One region of the Kitasatospora sp. NPDC059648 genome, then DNA from elsewhere that is predicted to be linked to it. Evidence: predicted binding sites of a transcription regulator. Region 1 holds the regulator's gene; each other region holds the start of a gene.
The links. Region 1 encodes HrcA, which represses chaperone genes, less so after heat shock. Its sites were predicted from a motif close to TTNGCACTCNGNNNNNCNGAGTGCNAA; they were not measured.
Positions count from the first base shown of each region.

Region 2: ACFV1W_RS01210 (FmdB family zinc ribbon protein) is a predicted target of HrcA. The motif match lies at 809-835, and genes of this name have one in related genera.
Region 3: groL (chaperonin GroEL) is a predicted target of HrcA. The motif match lies at 1,461-1,487, and genes of this name have one in related genera.

Region 1 covers NZ_JBHWDU010000008.1:78,894-81,156, forward strand. Annotated here, with positions in the region: gene htpX (zinc metalloprotease HtpX) at 1-284, opposite strand, end outside; gene hrcA (heat-inducible transcriptional repressor HrcA) at 552-1,586, shown strand; gene dnaJ (molecular chaperone DnaJ) at 1,661-2,263, shown strand, end outside.
Region 2 covers NZ_JBHWDU010000001.1:251,771-254,033, reverse strand. Annotated here, with positions in the region: gene ACFV1W_RS01215 (MFS transporter) at 1-721, shown strand, start outside; gene ACFV1W_RS01210 (FmdB family zinc ribbon protein) at 847-1,173, shown strand; gene ACFV1W_RS01205 (hypothetical protein) at 1,561-1,833, shown strand; gene mscL (large conductance mechanosensitive channel protein MscL) at 1,864-2,263, shown strand, end outside.
Region 3 covers NZ_JBHWDU010000001.1:74,404-76,666, reverse strand. Annotated here, with positions in the region: gene groL (chaperonin GroEL) at 1-1,304, opposite strand, end outside; gene ACFV1W_RS00375 (cold-shock protein) at 1,650-1,853, opposite strand.

The DNA of each region.
Region 1 (2,263 bases):
AGGGCGCAGAGCCGGTCGACCGTGCCGTGCAGCTGGGGGAACTGCTCCTCGGTCACCGGCCGGGCGCCCATGGCCCGCTCGGTGATCTTGTCGCTGAACCAGAACTGGGCCACGAACAGCCCGCCGGAGATCAGCACGATCAGTGGCCAGGCCCCGCGCAGCAGCGCGATCAGCAGGCCCGTGAAACCGACGTACAGCAGCCCGATCACGAACATCGTCGCGACCATGCGGCCGGTCAGGCCGCGGTCGGGCGCGAAACGGGTGTGCTGGCCCGAGCTCGACATCTCTTGCTCCTCCGTTCGCCGTCGCTTCCGATGCTGCCACCCGGACGGCCCCGGGGCACCACCCCCGCACGCGGAGTGTCGTGGCGGCCGTCCGGAACTGCGGGCAGGATCACCCCGGCCGGGCCGTTCCTGCGGTAGGACCCGGGCCGTACACTGGCAGGTACGGTTTTGGCACTCGGGTGTGCAGAGTGCCAGGGTCGGGGCCGTCCGAGGAGCGGCTCGCAGCATCACAGACGGACAACGTGCGAAGACGGAGGTGCGTGCCCCATGGCCGGTGAGGTCCGCCAGCTGGACGACCGCAAGCTCGCCGTGCTGCGCGCGATCGTCCAGGACTACGTGGGCACCGAGGAGCCGGTGGGCTCCAAGGCCCTGGTGGAGCGGCACAACCTGGGGGTGTCCCCGGCCACGGTCCGCAACGACATGGCGGCGCTGGAGGAGGAGGGGTACATCCACCAGCCGCACACCAGCGCCGGGCGAATCCCCACCGACAAGGGCTACCGGCTGTTCGTCGACAAGCTCGCCGAGATCAAGCCGATGAGCTCCCCGGAGCGCCGGGCGATCCGGCACTTCCTGGACGGCGCCGTCGACCTGGACGACGTGGTCAGGCGCACGGTGCGGCTGCTCGCCCAGCTGACCCGGCAGGTCGCCGTGGTGCAGTACCCCTCGCTCACCCGCTCCACCGTCCGGCACATCGAGCTGGTGGCGCTGGCCCCGGCCAAGGTGATGCTGGTGCTGATCACCAACACCGGCCGGGTCGAGCAGCGGATGATCGACTGCCCGGGCACGGTCGGCGAGACGGTGCTGGCGGACCTGCGGTCGCGGATCAACGCGCGGGCGGCCGGTCAGCGGCTGCCGGACGTCCCGGGGCTGCTGGAGGAGCTGCCGGGGGCCTTCGAGCAGGCCGACCGGCCGACCGTCAGTACGGTCCTGGCGACGCTGTTCGAGGCGCTCGCCGAGCAGAACGAGGAGCGGATCATGCTGGCCGGCACGGCCAACCTGACCCGCTTCGGGCACGACTTCCCGCTCACCATCCAGCCGGTGCTGGAGGCCCTGGAGGAGCAGGTCGTCCTGCTCCGCCTCCTGGGTGAGACCGCGGACGCCGCGATGACGGTCCGGATCGGGCGGGAGAACGCGTACGAAGGGCTGAATTCCACCTCGGTCGTTTCGGTCGGCTACGGTTCGGGCGACGAGAGCGTGGCCAAACTGGGTGTGATCGGTCCGACCCGGATGGACTACCCGGGCACAATGGGGGCGGTGCGAGCGGTGGCACGGTACGTGGGCCAGATCCTGGCCGAGTCGTAGCAAGCAAACCGTCGCCGGATGTCCGGCGGCGGTGTCCAGTCGCACTACTACAGGCGGAACAAGCGGAGCATTTGGTGGCCACGGACTACTACGCGGTACTCGGCGTCCGACGGGATGCGGGGCAGGACGAGATCAAGAAGGCGTTCCGGCGCCTGGCACGCGAACTGCACCCGGACGTCAACCCGGACCCGAAGACGCAGGAGCGGTTCAAGGAGATCAACGCCGCCTACGAGGTGCTCTCCGACCCGCAGAAGCGCCAGGTCTACGACCTCGGCGGCGACCCGCTGTCGCCCGGCGGCGGCGGTGGCGCGGGCGGCTTCGGCGCCGGCGCGGCGGGCTTCGGCTTCTCCGACATCATGGACGCCTTCTTCGGCGCCGCGGCCGGCCAGCGCGGCCCGCGCTCGCGCACCCGCCGCGGCCAGGACGCCATGATCCGGCTGGAGATCACCCTGGAGGAGGCCGCCTTCGGCACCACCAAGGAACTCCAGGTCGACACCGCCGTCACCTGCACCACCTGCAGCGGCGAGGGCGCGGCCCCCGGCACCTCCGCCCAGACCTGCGACATGTGCCGCGGCAAGGGAGAGGTCTCCCAGGTCACCCGCTCCTTCCTGGGCCAGGTCATGACCTCCCGCCCGTGCCCGCAGTGCCAGGGCTTCGGCACCGTCGTGCCGACCCCG
Region 2 (2,263 bases), on a different contig from region 1:
GACCCTCGTGGGCGGCCTGGTCTTCGCCGCCCAGCGCCGCACCGCGCCCGCCCGGACCGCCACCCGGCCCGGCGCGCGCCGCGCCTCCGCGCTGGCCTCCCCCGGCGTCCGGCTGCTGGCCGGAGTGATCCTCGGGGTGGGGGCCGTGTTCGGCGGGATGCAGGTCTCGGTCAACGCCTTCGCCGACTCGGTCGGCCAGCACGCCGCCGCCGGCACCGTGTACGGGATCTTCGCCGGCGGCTCGATGGTGGCCGGCGTGCTCTACGGCGTCATCGCCTGGCGCCGGGCCGTCCAGCACCGGATGGTCATCAGCTACGCACTGCTGGTGGTGGGCTGCTCGACGCTGTGGGCGATGCCCGACCTCGTCACGCTGTCGATCGCCGGACTGTTCTGCGGTCTGGCCATCGCTCCGACCCTGATCAGCGGCTACACCCTGGTCGAGACCCTGGTCGAGGACGGCGCCAAGACGGAGGCCTTCACCTGGCTGACCGGCGCCATCGGCCTGGGCCTGGCCGTCGGCTCGATGGTGGCCGGGCGGCTGATCGACGGCCACGGGCCGTCCGCCGGGTTCCTGGTCCCGCTGGTCGGCGCCGGTCTGGGGCTGGTCGCGCTGGGGTCGATGCGGCACCTGCTGGTCCCCCCGGTCAGGAGCGGTCACGTGGTGGCGGGGTCCGGCGAGCACGGCGCCCCGGCGCAGCTGGTCGGCACGGCCAAGGGCTGAGCGATCGGTCGGACGCGGCCCGTACCGGCTCATCTCACACCGGATTCGCTGGACTGATCCAACGGAATACCGCATCATTGACCATCGTTAGCACTCATCAGGCGAGAGTGCCAGGAGGAAGACAAGTGCCCACGTACCAGTACCAGTGCACCGAGTGCGGCAACGGCCTGGAGGCGGTGCAGAAGTTCACCGACGAGGCGCTGACCACGTGCCCCGACTGCCAGGGACGGCTCCGCAAGGTCTTCTCGGCCGTGGGCGTCGTGTTCAAGGGCTCGGGCTTCTACCGGACCGACAGCCGCTCGTCCTCCAGCAGCTCGGTGGGCGCGGGTTCGTCCGCCGGCTCCTCGACGTCGTCGTCGGCGTCGGGTTCGTCGAGCGCTTCCGGCTCTTCGGGCTCGTCCTCGTCGAGCACCTCCAGCTCGTCCAGCAGCCCGGCTGCGGCCGCGAGCTGAGCTCGGCTCCCCGGGATTCCGGGGGGCTCCTGAGGCTTCACGGGAAGGCCCGTCGGCCCCGCTTCGCGCGGGGGCGGCGGGCCTTTTCGCATTCCGGCATTCCGGCGTCGCGTGTTCCCGCGTTCCCGGGTCTCGTGTTCCCGCGCCTTCCCGCGTTCCCGGGTCTCGTGTTCCCGCGGTGCCGCTTGCGCGGCCTACGTCAGCTCTCGGAGGTCGGACTCACTCGTGCGGGTGTACGAAGTTGTCCACAGGGGCGGGGTTGTCCACAGGCTGTGGGAACCGGCTTTCCAGCAGTGGCACAAGCGCGCATCGTGTGGTCACCGAGCGGCGACCGACCGCGCGGCGTCCGACCCCGTGTGACGACCGACCGAGTCCGGAGGTGCCCCGATGACGGCCATGAGCCCGTCCGTTCCGCTGCCCGCGCCCACCGTGCCGCCGCGGCAGGAGGTGCCGAGCTTCCCGCCGATCCGGCGCGGGTGCGGCGGGTGGCACCGCTGGCGCCGGGCCGTCCGACGCCGGGCCGGGGTGCCCGCGCTGGTGCTGCTCGCGGTGGCCGCGGCGTTGGCGTTCGGGCCCGCGCGGGCCGGACTGCCGCCGCCCTCGGAGGGCGCGGTGGGCCGTACGGGTTGTCAATCCGGGATCGCGGAAGACCACCCGTAACCCCGGAACGACTTCGTCGTTCGAGGCGGCATGAAAGGCTTCAAGGAATTCCTGCTGCGTGGAAATGTCGTCGAACTCGCCGTCGCCGTGGTCATCGGCGCGGCCTTCACCAACATCGTCAACGCCTTCGTCAAGGGCGTGATCAATCCGATCGTCGGTGCGTTCGGGACGAAGGACCTGGCGTCCTACAGTTCCTGCCTCAAGGGGCCCTGCGAGGTGAGCGGCACCGGTGAGGTCACGTCCGGGGTCCTCATCCTGTGGGGCTCGGTGCTCAGCGCCGCCCTGCAGTTCCTGATCACCGCCGCCGTCGTCTACTTCGTCCTGATCGTGCCGATGAACCGGTTGGCGGCCAGGCGCAAGACCGTCGCCGAGGAGGCGGCCGAGGCCGAGGCCAAGGAGGTCCAACTGCTGACCGAGATCCGCGACGCAC
Region 3 (2,263 bases), on a different contig from region 1:
GTGGCCTCGTCGCCGTCCAGCTCCAGCTTGTCGAAGGCGACACCGGCCTGCAGCAGGGCGACGCCACCACCGGCGACGATGCCCTCCTCGACGGCGGCCTTGGCGTTGCGGACGGCGTCCTCGATGCGGTGCTTGCGCTCCTTGAGCTCCACCTCGGTGGCCGCGCCGGCCTTGATGACGGCCACGCCGCCGGCCAGCTTGGCGAGGCGCTCCTGGAGCTTCTCGCGGTCGTAGTCCGAGTCGCTGTTCTCGATCTCGGCGCGGATCTGGTTCACGCGGCCCGCGACCTGCTCGCTGTCGCCGCCACCGTCGACGATGGTGGTCTCGTCCTTGGTGATGACCACCTTGCGGGCGGTGCCCAGCAGGTCGATGCCGGCGTTCTCCAGCTTGAGGCCGACCTCCTCGGAGATGACCGTGCCACCGGTGAGGATGGCGATGTCGCCGAGCATGGCCTTGCGGCGGTCGCCGAAGCCCGGGGCCTTGACGGCGACGGACTTGAAGGTGCCGCGGATCTTGTTCACGACCAGGGTCGACAGGGCCTCGCCCTCGACGTCCTCGGCGATGATGACGAGCGGCTTGCCGCTCTGCATGACCTTCTCCAGCAGCGGGAGCAGGTCCTTGACCGAGCCGATCTTGGAGTTGGCGATGAGGATGTACGGGTCCTCGAAGGTCGCCTCCATGCGCTCCAGGTCGGTGGCGAAGTAGGCGGAGATGTAGCCCTTGTCGAAGCGCATGCCCTCGGTGAGCTCAAGCTCCAGGCCGAAGGTGTTGCTCTCCTCGACGGTGATGACGCCTTCCTTGCCGACCTTGTCCATGGCCTCGGCGATCAGCTCGCCGATCTGGGTGTCGGCGGCGGAGATGGAGGCGGTGGAGGCGATCTGCTCCTTGGTCTCCACGTCCTTGGCCTGGGCCAGCAGCTGGTCCGAGACGGCGGCGACGGCCTTCTCGATGCCGCGCTTCAGGGCCATCGGGTTGGCGCCGGCGGCGACGTTGCGCAGACCCTCGCGAACCAGGGCCTGGGCGAGCACGGTGGCGGTGGTGGTGCCGTCACCCGCGACGTCGTCCGTCTTCTTGGCGACCTCCTTGACGAGCTCCGCGCCGATCTTCTCGTACGGGTCCTCGAGCTCGATCTCCTTGGCGATGGAGACACCGTCGTTGGTGATCGTGGGGGCGCCCCACTTCTTCTCCAGCACGACGTTGCGACCCTTGGGGCCGAGCGTGACCTTCACTGCGTCGGCGAGCTGGTTCATGCCACGCTCAAGGCCGCGGCGAGCTTCCTCATCAAAGGCGATGATCTTGGCCATCAGAAGTGGTCCTCCGGGACACGGTCGACTGCTCGGACCAAGGGGTGCCCGCGACGGACGGCCCTGGTGCGCGGAGGTCCATTCCCCTGCCGCTCCCCGGAGCCTCACCGACCCGGTCCGCTGTCACTCTCACACTGTGAGTGCTAACGCCAATGATTAGCACTCCGGGTGGTCGAGTGCAAGCCCAATCGGCAACCCGCGAGCCGTCGTCCGGGCCCGCACCGACTCCCGTGCGAACCCGCGGGGGAACGCGAACGGGCCCGTACGACGCGTGTCGTACGGGCCCGTCGAGAAACGAGTGGTCACCAGCCGAGGGCCGGGCCGAGCTCCTGGATTCGGAAGGGGTCAGACCGCCGCGCGGACCATGTCCGCCTGCGGGCCCTTCTGTCCCTGGGAGATCTCGAACTCGACCCGCTGGCCCTCCTCGAGGGTGCGGTAGCCGTCCATCTGGATCGCGCTGTAGTGGACGAAGACGTCCGCACCACCGTCGACCGCGATGAAGCCGTAGCCCTTCTCCGCGTTGAACCACTTGACGGTGCCCTGAGCCATTCCGAACTCCCCTAGTGCTGTGCTGGCCCTTCACGGTCCCGCAGGTCGCGGGCCCGGGTCTGGTTTGGAGGCCGGCCCGGGGAACCCCCCCTGAGCGCAGCCGTGCACGCCGCAATCCTCCGCACGGGAACCCCGGACGGCTTCCGTGAGCGGGTGATTACGTCGACCGCCGCTGAATGTATCCGGATCGACGCCCTCTGCAACAGGGTCAACCGCCGGGAATTCCGCAGCCCCGTCAAGTGACAACACCGAACAAATCGGGAGGAACTCGGCATTCCGCGCCGGACATAGCGGACGAATTACCCAAATGCCCGCAGGAATTCTGACATCTGCCTGACATGTTTGACGGGCCGGTCCCAGCGTCCGGACACCCTCGGGCGAAGCGCCCCGCGAGCCGGGAGGGGACGCCC